DNA from 2 places in the Microbacterium sp. SL75 genome. Region 1 is predicted to be linked to the other one. Evidence: predicted binding sites of a transcription regulator. Region 1 holds the regulator's gene; the other holds the start of a gene.
The links. The regulator LexA, encoded in region 1, represses DNA repair genes until DNA is damaged. The targets are predictions, from matches to a motif close to TCGAACANNTGTTCGA.
Positions count from the first base shown of each region.

Region 2: OVA17_RS07465 (intein-containing Rv2578c family radical SAM protein) is a predicted target of LexA. The motif match lies at 2,782-2,797, and genes of this name have one in related genera.

Region 1 is NZ_CP113067.1:2,404,167-2,410,290, forward strand. Features, by position in the region: gene OVA17_RS11235 (S9 family peptidase) at 1-1,747, opposite strand, end outside; gene lexA (transcriptional repressor LexA) at 1,845-2,534, opposite strand; gene OVA17_RS11245 (LysM peptidoglycan-binding domain-containing protein) at 2,793-3,143, shown strand; gene OVA17_RS11250 (histidinol-phosphate transaminase) at 3,190-4,284, shown strand; gene hisB (imidazoleglycerol-phosphate dehydratase HisB) at 4,281-4,895, shown strand; gene hisH (imidazole glycerol phosphate synthase subunit HisH) at 4,892-5,542, shown strand; gene priA (bifunctional 1-(5-phosphoribosyl)-5-((5-phosphoribosylamino)methylideneamino)imidazole-4-carboxamide isomerase/phosphoribosylanthranilate isomerase PriA) at 5,589-6,124, shown strand, end outside.
Region 2 is NZ_CP113067.1:1,604,797-1,610,920, forward strand. Features, by position in the region: gene OVA17_RS07460 (DEAD/DEAH box helicase) at 1-533, shown strand, start outside; gene OVA17_RS07465 (intein-containing Rv2578c family radical SAM protein) at 638-2,773, opposite strand; gene OVA17_RS07470 (M15 family metallopeptidase) at 2,902-4,020, shown strand; gene OVA17_RS07475 (LCP family protein) at 4,022-5,263, opposite strand; gene OVA17_RS07480 (S8 family serine peptidase) at 5,470-6,124, shown strand, end outside.

The DNA.
Region 1 (6,124 bases):
CGTGCGGCACGCCGTGTGCGGTCAGAGCATCGCGGATGGCCTCGGCCTGCGACGGCGGGACCACCCGGTCTTCCGAGCCCTGCAGGATGAGCAGGGGTACACGGAAGAGCTCCGGGCGCCCCAGGGGTGAGCGCTCGAGGTACACCGCCTCGGCCTCGGGCAGGGGCCCGATGAGGCCATCGAGGTAGCGGGCCTCGAAGTCGTGCGTGTCCTCCGCCAGGGCCCGGGCGTCTCCGACGCCGTAGCGCGAGATGCCGGCCGAGAACACGTCGGTGCGGGTCACGGCAGCCAGCACCGTCCAGCCGCCCGCCGAGCCACCCGCGATGGCGAGGCGATCAGGGTCGGCGAGCCCCGCCTCGGCGAGGGCGGATGCGGCGGCCGCCACGTCGTCGACGTCGACCACGCCCCACTGGCCCCTCAGCCGGTCTCGGTACGCGCGGCCGTACCCGGTCGAGCCGCCGTAGTTGACGTCCAGGACGCCGATACCGCGACTGGTGAAGAACGCCGTCTTCGCCGAGGGGGCGGGGCCCACGTGCGAGGTGGGTCCGCCGTGGACGAGGACGACGTAGGGCGGGCGTTCGCCCGCGACCGGCGCGACGCCGGGGTTGGTGGGGGCGTAGGCGAAGGCGTGCACCGGGCCATGGGGTCCGTCGGTGGACAGGGCGCGGGCTGCCGGCATCCATTCGTCTCCCCACGAGCCGGAACCGCCGGTCACGAGTTCCACCGCGCCGGAGTCGAGGTCGACGAGCCAGAGCCCCGAGCGTCCGCGAGCGTCGGACCCCGAGACGAGGACGCGCGAGCCTCGGACGTCGTCGATCGCGGCCCCCGCGACGACGGGCACGTCGATCGGGCGCACGCCGCTGGGGGCGATCTCGACGATCTCGTCTGCCCCGTTCGTGCGGACCGCGACGACGCGTCCGTCGGCGGCTGCGCCGAACCAGCGGGTGCCGAGCACCCACAGGCCTCCGCCGGTGTCGGCATCGGCCGGGGCGAGGGGCTGGGCCTCGCCGTCGAGAGGACGGCGGAAGAGGTTCCAGCGACCCTCGGGGTCGTCGGCGTAGAGCAGCTCGTCGTCCGCGATCCAGACGGGCTGCAGCGGTGCGCGTCGTTCCCCGCCGGCCACGTCGAGGATGACCCCCGTTTCGAGGTCGGCGACACGGAGGGTCGTGGCGTCCCACGGCATGTCGGGGTGGTTCCACGCGATCCAGGCCAGACGACGGCCGTCGGGGGAGAGGGCGGGCTGCGCGAGGAAGTCGCTGCCCTCGGCGAGCACCTCCGTCGCCCCGTCGAGCGGGATGCGCACGATCTCGCGGCGCGGCACGCGGGACGCGCCGTGTGTCTCGCGGATGGCGAGGAGCACCCCGTGCTCCCAGCGGAGGCCGCCGTGGCGTACGGCGTCGTCGGCGGGAGTGAGGGGTCGCGCGGTCCCGCCCGGGCGAAGCGCCCACACGCGTTGGTCGGTCTTCTCGACGTAGTACAGCTCGCCATCGTCGGACGCGGTCCACGCGCCGCCGCCGTACTCGTGGACGGCGGAGCGGGCGTTGGCGGGTGCGGGGAGAACCGTCTCTACGGAGCCGTCGGCCCGTCGACGCTTCACCGCGACACGACCGGCTTCGTGGGGGAGGGACTCGCCCCACCAGATCTCGTCGCCCACGAGCCGAGCCCCGTCGACGCGCGGTGATGCCTGCGCGACGGACTCGGGCGTGATCGGGGAGGGCCAGGAACCGTAGGGAAGGGTGTCAGCCATGACCCCAGCCTAGGCAGGGCCTAGGACATCCACCCGCGTGGAACGGAAGAGGCCGGATGCCACCTCTCGGTGCGCATCCGGCCTCGAGTCGTCGGGCTCAGACGGTACGCAGCACCGCGACGACACGACCGAGGACGACGGCCTCGTCGCCGAGGATCGGCTCGAACGCGCTGTTGCGGGGGAGCAGCCACGTGTGGCCGTCGCGCCGACGGAAGGTCTTGACCGTCGCCTCGCCGTCGAGCATGGCGGCGACGATCTCGCCGTTCTCGGCCGTGGCCTGCGACCGGATGACGACCCAGTCGCCGTCGCAGATGGCCGCGTCGATCATCGACTCGCCCGAGACCTTGAGCATGAACAGTTCCCCCTTGCCGACGAGCTGGCGCGGGAGGGGGAAGATCTCCTCGACCTGCTGGTCGGCCGTGATGGGCACGCCGGCTGCGATACGACCGACGAGGGGCACCAGGGCGGCGTCGCCGAGGGCGGGAGCGGCGTCGGCGGGGTTCTCCGCGGCGGCGCCGGGGAGGTCGATGAGCACCTCCATCGCGCGCGTCTTGCCGGGGTCTCGGCGAAGGTAGCCGCTGAGCTCCAGCTGGTTGAGCTGGTGGGTGACGCTTGAGAGCGACTTGAGCCCGACCGCGTCGCCGATCTCGCGCATGCTCGGCGGATACCCGTGCCGCGCGATGGATCGCTGGATCACTTCGAGGATCGCCAGCTGCTTGTCGCTGAGATTCTTGCGCCGCCGGGTCTGCGGCCGTTCGCGGCCGGCGGCGGTCGTCGCGTCGGTCATCTGTGCTCCCCTCGCGCCGCGCAAACCACGGCGGAAATTCGAATGTCGGAGGTTGGTGATGAGGTCTCCGTGTCGAAACCGTATCCGGTCGACGACCCGATTGACACGGAGGCCCACGCGTGTCGCGTTCGATTCGTCTGCGATACACGAGGTCTTGACACTCGAACAGGTTCGAATATAGATTCGGAATACAGATTCGCACCACCGCCCTCCCGGCCGAGGGTGGGGTGCGAATCTCTCCCCACCAAGGAGCACATCATGAGCAGCATCGCCCTCACCGCCCCGTCTACTCGCCTGCGCATCACCGCGCGTGGCCGTCGTGTCGTGGCGTTCCTCGTTTCCCTCCCGATCGTCGCCGTGCTCTCCGTGGCGATCGTCGGTGGCGGATCCGCCCTCGCCTCCGGCGACGCCGGCGCTCCCGCCGGTTCGTTCACCGAGATCACCGTCATGAGCGGCGAGACCCTGTGGTCGATCGCCGAAGACGTGGCCCCCTCCGCCGACCCGCGCGACGTGGTGGCAGAGATCACGCGCCTCAACGCTCTGCCCGGCGGCTCGGTGTCAGCGGGTCAGCGCATCGCGATCCCCGCCGAGTACGCCCCCGCGGCCTGAACGACGGGTCGCGGCTCGTGCGCCTCGACTCCGCTCGACGCCTACGATGGGTGAGGTGACCGTACGCCTCGACGACCTTCCTCTTCGCGACGATCTGCGGGGTATGACCCCGTACGGAGCCCCGCAGGCTGCACTGCCCGTGGCGCTCAACGTGAACGAGAACACGCATCCTGTTCCGTCCGAGGTGGCTGACGACATCCTGGACGCCGTCGCTCGGGCGCTTCGGGACGTCAACCGGTACCCCGACCGCGAGTTCACCGGACTGCGCGAGGCCTTTGCGGGATACCTCGGGCACGGCCTGAACCCCGAACAGATCTGGGCGGCCAACGGCTCGAACGAAGTGCTCCAGCACATCTTGCAGGCCTTCGGTGGCCCCGGCCGTACGGCGATGGGCTTCGCTCCCACCTATTCCATGTACCCGATCCTCACGCGCGCCACGGGTGCGCGCTGGGTCACCGGGGAACGGGAGCACGACTTCACCCTCTCGCCCGCGTCAGCTGCGGCGCAGGTGCGCGAGCAGCGGCCCGACGTCGTCTTCCTCTGTGCGCCGAACAACCCGACGGGAACGCCTCTGCGCCTCGACGTGGTGGAGGCGGTGTACGACGCCACCGACGGCATCGTGATCGTCGACGAGGCGTACGAAGAGTTCGCCCCGCGGGACGAGCCGTCGGCGGTTTCTCTGCTCCCCGACCGCCCGCGGCTGGTCGTCTCGCGCACTATGAGCAAGGCCTTCGCCTTCGCCGGCGCCCGGGTGGGCTACCTCGCGGCCGACCCCGCGCTGGTCGACGCTCTCCGCCTGGTCCGTCTTCCGTACCACCTGAGTGCTCTCACGCAGGCGGCGGCGACCGCGGCTCTCGGCCACGCCGAGACGATGCTGTCGATGGTCGACGACATCGTGGCGCAACGCGACCGCATCTCTGCGACGGTGTCGGCGCTGGGCTATACGGCCCACGAGTCGTGGACCAACTTCGTCCTGTTCGGCGGTGTCGACGACCCGGCAGCCACCTGGAAGGCGCTTTACGACCGGGGTGTCCTGATTCGAGACGTCGGCATCGCCCACCACCTCCGCGTGACCGCGGGAACGGCCGACGAGACCACCGCATTCCTCGACGCGCTCGCCTCGGTAGGATCGCGATCATGACCGGCCCCGCCTCGCCCCGTACCGCTTCGATCACCCGGGAGACGAGCGAGTCCCGCGTCGAGCTGGAGCTCGACCTCGACGGTCGAGGCGTCAGCGACATCTCGACGACCGTGCCGTTCTTCGACCACATGCTCACCGCGTTCGCGAAGCACTCCTTGACCGACCTGCGCGTCCGCTCCACGGGTGACACCCACATCGACGCCCACCACACGGTCGAAGACACCTCGATCGTGCTCGGACAGGCCATCCGCCAGGCGCTCGGCGACAAGTCCGGTATTGCGCGCTACGGCGACGCTCTCGTGCCGCTCGACGAGGCCCTCGCGCAGGCTGTGGTCGACATCAGCGGTCGTCCCTACCTCGTGCACACCGGCGAGCCCACGGGCTTCGAGCACCACCTCATCGGCGGTCACTTCACCGGGTCGCTCGTGCGTCACTCGTTCGAGGCGCTCTCCATCCACGCCGGACTGACCGTCCACGTCCGTGTTCTGGGTGGGCGCGACCCGCATCACATCGCCGAAGCCGAGTACAAGGCGCTCGCGCGTGCCTTCCGTCAGGCAAAGGCTCTCGACCCCCTCGTCGACGGCATCCCGAGCACCAAGGGCGCATTGTGACGCGGAGACCCGTCGTCGCCGTCTTCGATTACGGTTCGGGCAACGTCCACTCCGCGGTCAAGGCGCTCATCGAGGCGGGAGCCGACGCGAGGCTGACTTCCGACCGTTCTCTGCTGCTCGACGCCGACGGGCTGCTGGTCCCCGGCGTCGGCGCGTTCGGTGCGGTCATGGGTGCGTTGAACGACAGCCGGGGCGGCGAGATCATCGATCGCCGTCTGGCGGGCGGTCGCCCCGTCCTGGGTATCTGCGTGGGCATGCAGGTCATGTTCGCGCGCGGTATCGAGCGCGGCGCCGACACCCCCGGCCTGGGGGAGTGGCCCGGAACCGTCGCGGAGCTCGAGGCGCCGGTGCTCCCGCACATGGGCTGGAACACCGTGGCACCCGGTGACGGGTCACGCCTGTTCGACGGCCTCGAGAAGGAGCGGTTCTACTTCGTGCACTCGTACGCGGCGCAGGACTGGTCGCTCGAGGTCGCCCCGCCGTTCCCCCAACCCGTTCTGACCTGGTGCACGTACGGGGCGCCGTTCCTGGCGGCCGTCGAGAACGGCCCCCTGTCGGCCACCCAGTTCCACCCGGAGAAGTCGGGCGAAGCCGGCATCCGTCTGCTCGCCAATTGGATCGACGGGCTGCGCACGACTACTGTGTGACCTCGTGCCCCGGCTCGGCGAGATGCGCCGAAGGGTGCGAGGAGCCATGAACGATTTCGCGTCCACGCCCGAACTTGTGCTGCTTCCCGCGGTCGACGTCGCCGACGGCAAGGCCGTCCGTCTGACCCAGGGTGAGGCCGGTACAGAGACCAGCTACGGCGACCCCGTCGATGCCGCCGCGGACTTCGCCCGGCAGGGCGCTCAGTGGATCCACCTCGTGGACCTCGACGCCGCCTTCGGTCGCGGCAGCAACGCCAGCGTCATGCGCAAAGTGATCAAGCAGGTCAAGGGCGTGCAGGTCGAGCTGTCCGGCGGCATCCGCGACGACCGTTCCCTCGAGGCGGCTCTCGAGAGCGGCGCGAGCCGTATCAACCTCGGCACCGCGGCCCTCGAGAACCCCGAGTGGGCCGCCGACGTCATCAACCGCTACGGCGAGGCGATCGCGGTCGGTCTCGACGTGCGGGGCACGACCCTCGCCGCGCGCGGCTGGACCCGCGACGGCGGCGACCTGTGGACGGTGCTCGAGCGCCTCGAAGACGCCGGTTGCAGCCGATACGTCGTCACCGACGTCACGAAGGACGG
Region 2 (6,124 bases), 800 kb from region 1:
AGGACTCGAGCACCATCGAACACCGCGTCCTCGTCATCGAGCACCGCGACAAGGCGCAGATCCTCGACTCGCTCGTCGACCGCGAGGGCAAGACCCTCGTGTTCGCCCGCACCCGTGCCTACGCCGAGATGCTCGCCGAGCAGTTCGACGACGCCGGCATCGCCGCGGTAGCGCTGCACGGCGACCTCAACCAGCAGAAGCGCACGCGCAACCTCGAGAAGCTCACCTCGGGGCGCGTCAACGTGCTCGTCGCCACCGATGTCGCCGCTCGCGGCATCCACGTCGACGACATCGACCTGGTCATCCAGGCCGACGCTCCCGACGAGTACAAGACGTACCTGCACCGCTCGGGCCGCACCGGCCGCGCGGGTCGCGCCGGCACGGTGGTCACGCTGATCACGCGTCAGCGTCGCCGTCGGATGACCGAGCTGCTCGACCGCGCCGAGATCCAGGCTCCCTTCGAAGAGACCGCGCTCGGTGACGACGTGCTCGAGGAGCTCTCGGGTCGTCAGCTCTCGAACGTCGACGCGTAACCCGTCGCTCGAAGCCCCCGTCACGTTCAGCGACGGGGGCTTCGTGCATCCTCGGGATGCCGGGACCGCGAGAACCGTCGAGCCCCCGCGCCGCTGGCCGGCCCTCAGAACAACGTCGGCTCGCTGGCCGGGGCGACACGGGGACGACCGGATGCCGGAACGCCGGTGACACGGACCGGGCCGAGGCTGCTGGCGGGCGGTGTCCTCGCGGCCAATCCCGGCTGCGGTCGGCCACGAGGATGGTCGTCCTCGTCCCACCCGTCGAGACGATGCATGCGCAGGAGTGGCCGCATGCGCTTGCCGAGCCACGTGCGGTAGGCCTTCGGGGCCGTCGTCGAGACCCCCGGGTACAGCCCGAGATACGACGAGACCAGGTGCGGATGCTCGCGCTCGAGCCAGTCGAAGAACCACTGTTTCGCACCGGGGCGAAGGTGGAGTGCGCCGTAGACGACGCGTGCGGCACCGGCCTCGCGAATGCGCGCGAGGGCGTCGTCGAGGGCGGCGATCGAGTCGGTGAGGTGCGGCATGATCGGCATGAGGAACACCGTCACCCGGAATCCTGCCGCGGTCGCCGCGCGCACGGTCTCGAGCCGGGCTTCGGCACTGGGCGTGCCCGGTTCGATCGAGTGCTGGAGGACGTCGTCGAAGACGGCGATCGACATCGCCAGCGTGACCTTCACCTGCTTCGAGGCCTCGGCGAGCAGAGGGAGGTCCCGTCGAAGCAGCGTGCCCTTGGTGAGGATCGAGAAGGGTGTGCCGTTGTCGGTGAGGGCCCCGACGATGTCGGGCATGAGGCGGTACCGACCCTCCGCGCGCTGATAGGGATCGGTGTTCGTCCCGAGCATCACGGGCTCGCGCGCCCACGACCCCCGGCGCACCTCGGTGCGCAGGACGTCGGCCACGTTCACCTTCACCACGATCTGCGAGTCGAAGTCGGCCCCGTAGTCCAGGTCGAGGTACTCGTGAGTCTTGCGAGCGAAGCAGTTGTGGCTGATGACGCCGTTCGCGACGAAATCCTCGGTGTCCGTCGTGATGTCGATCATGTCGATGTCGTAGCCGATGTCCTCGATGCTCACGACTCTCACGTCCACGCTGGTCTCGACCGTTGTCCCGCAGACATCGAGTGTGCGCGTGATGGACGGGTGGGCGATATCGAAGAATCGTTGTCTCGAGGCGAGCCCTCCGCGCAGGCGGACATCCGACACAGTGCCCGGGCGAGAGGGTTCGCGAACGGTATCGAATCGGAACGCGGCGAAGGCCTCTTCGGCCAACGAGAGAAGTTCGTCGTTCGCGTTGCTTATGCGCAGGATTTCGCCCGAGTCAGAGCCCTTCGCGTCGAAGATGCCCCCGAGGAAGCCAGCCATCCACTCCCGGCTTCGCGTCCGCGGTATCGCGACGTAGTCCTCGAGGCGCGCGACATCGTCCGTCTTCGCCGTGTGAAGAGCCGTCATGGGCCGGCGATGAGCGGGCACGGAGACGGGGCGGACCATCGTGACGATGCCGATCTGTTCGAGAAGCTCCTTCGCGAGATCGAGCGCCTCACGATCGGCCAGGGCGAGGCGAAATCGGTGGATTTCTCGGACTCGATTCTCGTCGTCGTGGGTCTTGTGGGAGATCGTCGCGTCACCGCGTACCATGCCCGTCAGATACCCTTTGCGCCAGTCCGGATCCGGCGCTTCCACGGAGGGAGGGGCGCCCGTTCCGAAACCCTGCAGACGGTTCGACACCGTGAGGTGGGGGCGCTGTCGGCCCGCGACGGGGGAGTCGGTGACGTGTTTCCATCCGTGCTCCGTCAGGAACCGGTGGTCTGCGCTGCACTCGATCTCGGTGCCGTCCGCGAGGGTGACGCGATGGAGGCGTTTGCGAGTGCTCCACTTCGCGCGAACGGTCGTTCGCACATAACGGCGGTCTCGCGATCCCCCCTCGGTGCCGATGATCTCGTCTCCGACACGGATCTGCGACAGGGGGACCTGTCGGCCGTCCGCTTTCAAGATGAGGGTGTCCGGGGACAGGCAATACGAACACGCATGGCTGCAGCCGCGATAGGGGTTCACGGTCCAGTCGAACGGCATGGCCGAGGCACCGGGGACGCGATTCAGCGCGCTCTTGCAGAGCACCTCGTGAAACGTCATCCCGGCGAACTCCGGCGTCGTCACCGATCGGACGAGGCCGTCCATCCGCTCCATGCCCGGGAGCGCCGCCGTGTCGTCCACCCCCAGCTGCTGACCCTGCCATCTCATGAGAACAGTCGAACGCATGTTCGACGATCCGGCAACACCGTGCCTGTTCCTTTCGAGTCCAGGTTCGAGACCCGCGCCCCGACCCCACCCGGGTCGACCGTTCAGGATGCACCAGCGACAATGGAGGGGTGACAAGCCACGACCCCGAGACCTCGCCCCGCCGCGCCGCGCGCGCGGAGGCCGAGCGGCTCGCGACCGCGGCCCTCACCCTTCCTGATGTCGTCGCCGACGACGCCTTCGCCGCGGCATCGACACGTCGCGCGCTGCGCCGCGATGCCGACGCCCCTCAGGAAAGAGCGTCCGAGACCCGTGGCATCCGTCGACTCGCTCCCGTCCTCCTCCGACGCCGCCTTGCGGGGGTGGCCGCGGCCGTCGTCGTGATCGCCGGGTGCGCCATCGCGGTCGGTGCTGCCGCCTCGGGGGGTTTACCCGAGTCGGCGAGCGATGCCGTCGCGCAGATCGCGGGCCCTCCGGCCGTCGCCGACGACGGCATCCCCGTGCCCCAGCTCGCCGCCGTCGCCGCCACGGCGACACCGTGCGACGATCCCGCCTTCACGACCGCGCTCGCCGCGGGGGACGACGCCGCCGTCATCGACGCCGCCGGTGGCGGTGGGGCCTTCCGCGCAGCGGTGGCATCCGGGATCGCCCCCTGCGTCTCGCTCTCCGACCCGAACCGCGAGTGGCTCGTCGTCAACAAGCAGCGCCCGTACGACCCGGTCGACTACCAGCCCGGCGACCTCGTCATGCCCGCCGATGTGCGCGCCCTCGAGGACTCGGCCCTGCGTGCTCCCGCCGCGCGCGCTCTCACCTCGCTCGTGAAAGCGGCGGCCGACGCCGGCGTCGGCGAGATCGGCTACCTCAGCGCCTACCGCTCGTACACGACGCAGAAGTCGACCTACGCCGGGCGGGTGGCAGTCGGGGGTGTCGCCGAAGCGGATCGAGAGAGCGCGCGGCCCGGCTACAGCGAACACCAGTCGGGGATGGCCGTCGACATCGTCCCGTGCAAGGGCTCGTGCAAGACCCTCGACGACGTGGCGGCGTCGCCGCAGGGCGCGTGGGTGCGCGATCACGCGTGGGAGTACGGCTTCATCACCCGGTACGCCGAGGGTCGCGAGAGCGTCAGCGGTTACGAGCCCGAGGCCTGGCACCTGCGCTACATCGGCCCGGAGCTCGCCCGCGCGTATCACGAGGGCGGTTTCACCACCCTCGAGGAGTTCTTCGGGCTGCCGGCCGCGCCGACCTACTGACTCAGTTGACGACACCCGCGCTGCAGGTCTGCTGCGCGGCGCTCGAGCCGGTGATGGCGGGTGGGAGGGCGATGGCGCCCGTGCGGGGATCGACCTCGCCCGGCTCGACCGCGGGATCTTCCGTGGGCGACACCTGCTCTCCCGGGGTCGGTTCGGCGATGACCGTACCGTCGTTGACCGACACCCCTCCGGTCACTTCGATGGAACGGTTCTCGCGCAACGCGTCCCAGAGCACCTCGGCCGCGGCGTCGTCGGGCTCCACGCGATTGGCATCCGAGCGGGCGGTGACGGTCGGATACTGAACGAAGACGATGTCTTCGAACGGCACGTCCTTCACCGCGGACGCGACCTGGACGAGGGTCAGCGGATTCGTCAGGCTCTGCGTCGGCGTGACGTTTCGAAGGCCCGTCGAAGCCAAGCGCAGCACCGTCGAGGGGTTCGACAGCACCTCCTCGCTGACGAGCTTGCGCGCCAGGCGAGACATGTACTGCTGCTGATTGCTCACGCGGGCCAGGTCGCTGCCGCCCACTCCGTATCGGGTGCGGAGGAACTGCAGCGCCTCGAGGCCCTGGATGGTCCGCGGTCCCGCTTCCCAGTCGATGCCCGTGTTCGCGTCGCGCATGTCGCTCGCGAGGCAGATCTCGACGCCGCCGATCGCGTTGGTGATCTCGATGACGCCGCCGAAGGTGACCATCGCGCCGAATTGGATCTGCTGGCCGCTCATGTCGGAGATGGCGGTGATCACGCACGAGAGTCCGCCGTAGGTGTAGAGCTCGTTGATCTGCAGGGTGCCGCCGCCGAAGCGACCCCCGTCGGCGGTGTCGCACGCGGGGGCGTCGAAGATGAGGTCGCGCGGGAACGAGACGACCGTGACCTTCCGGGGCTCTTCCGAGATGTGCAGGAGGATGTTCACGTCGTTCAGGCGTCCGCCCGCGTCCGCACCCCCGCACCGGTCGCCCAAGAGGGCGATGAGCTCTTCTTCGCATTCGTCGATGCCGACGAGCATCATGTTCACCCCGCCCGAGAGCGCCCCGAGGTCGGGCGGGACGGCCGGCTGGTTCTCGACAACGACGGCCTCTTCGACGAAGTCGGCCGTGAGGTCGTACGCCGTGTACGACACGACTCCGATCGCTGCGACGACACCGACCACCGCGGCGACGGCGAGGAGCTTCGCGAGCTGGCCGAGCGGGTTCGGCGAACGCAGGCGGGCGTGCTGCGCGACGGTGCGACGGCGCCGGGGCATGGCTCCTCCTCGGGTTTCGTCGAGTCTAGGGGGACGGGATGCCGAGACCCCGGCGCGACGCCTGGCGGGGCGGGCCGACGATCGTCGTTTTCGGACGCCGTCCAAACTGAACGTTGGTGATGAAAGCGCTCTGAGTTATGTTTGTGCAACGCGCGCCACCGTTGCCGCGCAGATCGCTCAATTCATCCCCCCGTTTGGAGCGCACGATGGGTCGAACCCTGCGTTCGGTCGCGGCCATTTCCCTGGCCGGACTGTTCACCGTTGCCGGAGCCACAGCCGTTCAGGCTGCCGAAGTGGGCGAGGGGGTGACGCCCCCCACACCCATCGAATCGGCCACCGGCCGGTACATCGTCGTGCTCGACGAGGCCCCCGTCGCCACCTACGACGGCGGCGAGCCGGGTCTCGACGCCACCAAGTCCGACGAGGCGCGGCTCGATACCGATTCCCCGCAGGTGCGCGAATACTCCGCCTTCCTCGAGGAGCGCCAGCAGAACGTCGCCGACGAGGCGGGCGTCCGCCCCGACAACTCCTACACGATCGCCGTCAACGGCTTCAGCGCGAGCATGAACCCGAACCAGGCGGCCAAGCTCGCCGCGACCAAGGGCGTGCAGAAGGTCGTCCCCGACGAGATCCGCCACCCGGTCGCGGTCCCGTCCACCGAGTTCCTCGGCCTCGAGGGCGACAACGGCGTCTGGAACCAGATCGGCGGCATCGGCTCCGCGGGCGAAGGCGTCGTCGTCGGCGTGGTCGACACCGGCATCGCCCCTGAGAACCCGGCGTTCGCGGGCGAGCCGCTCGGCACCGCCGCCGGTTCCCAGCCCTACCTCGACGGCAACGACGTGGTGTTCCGCAAGGGCGACG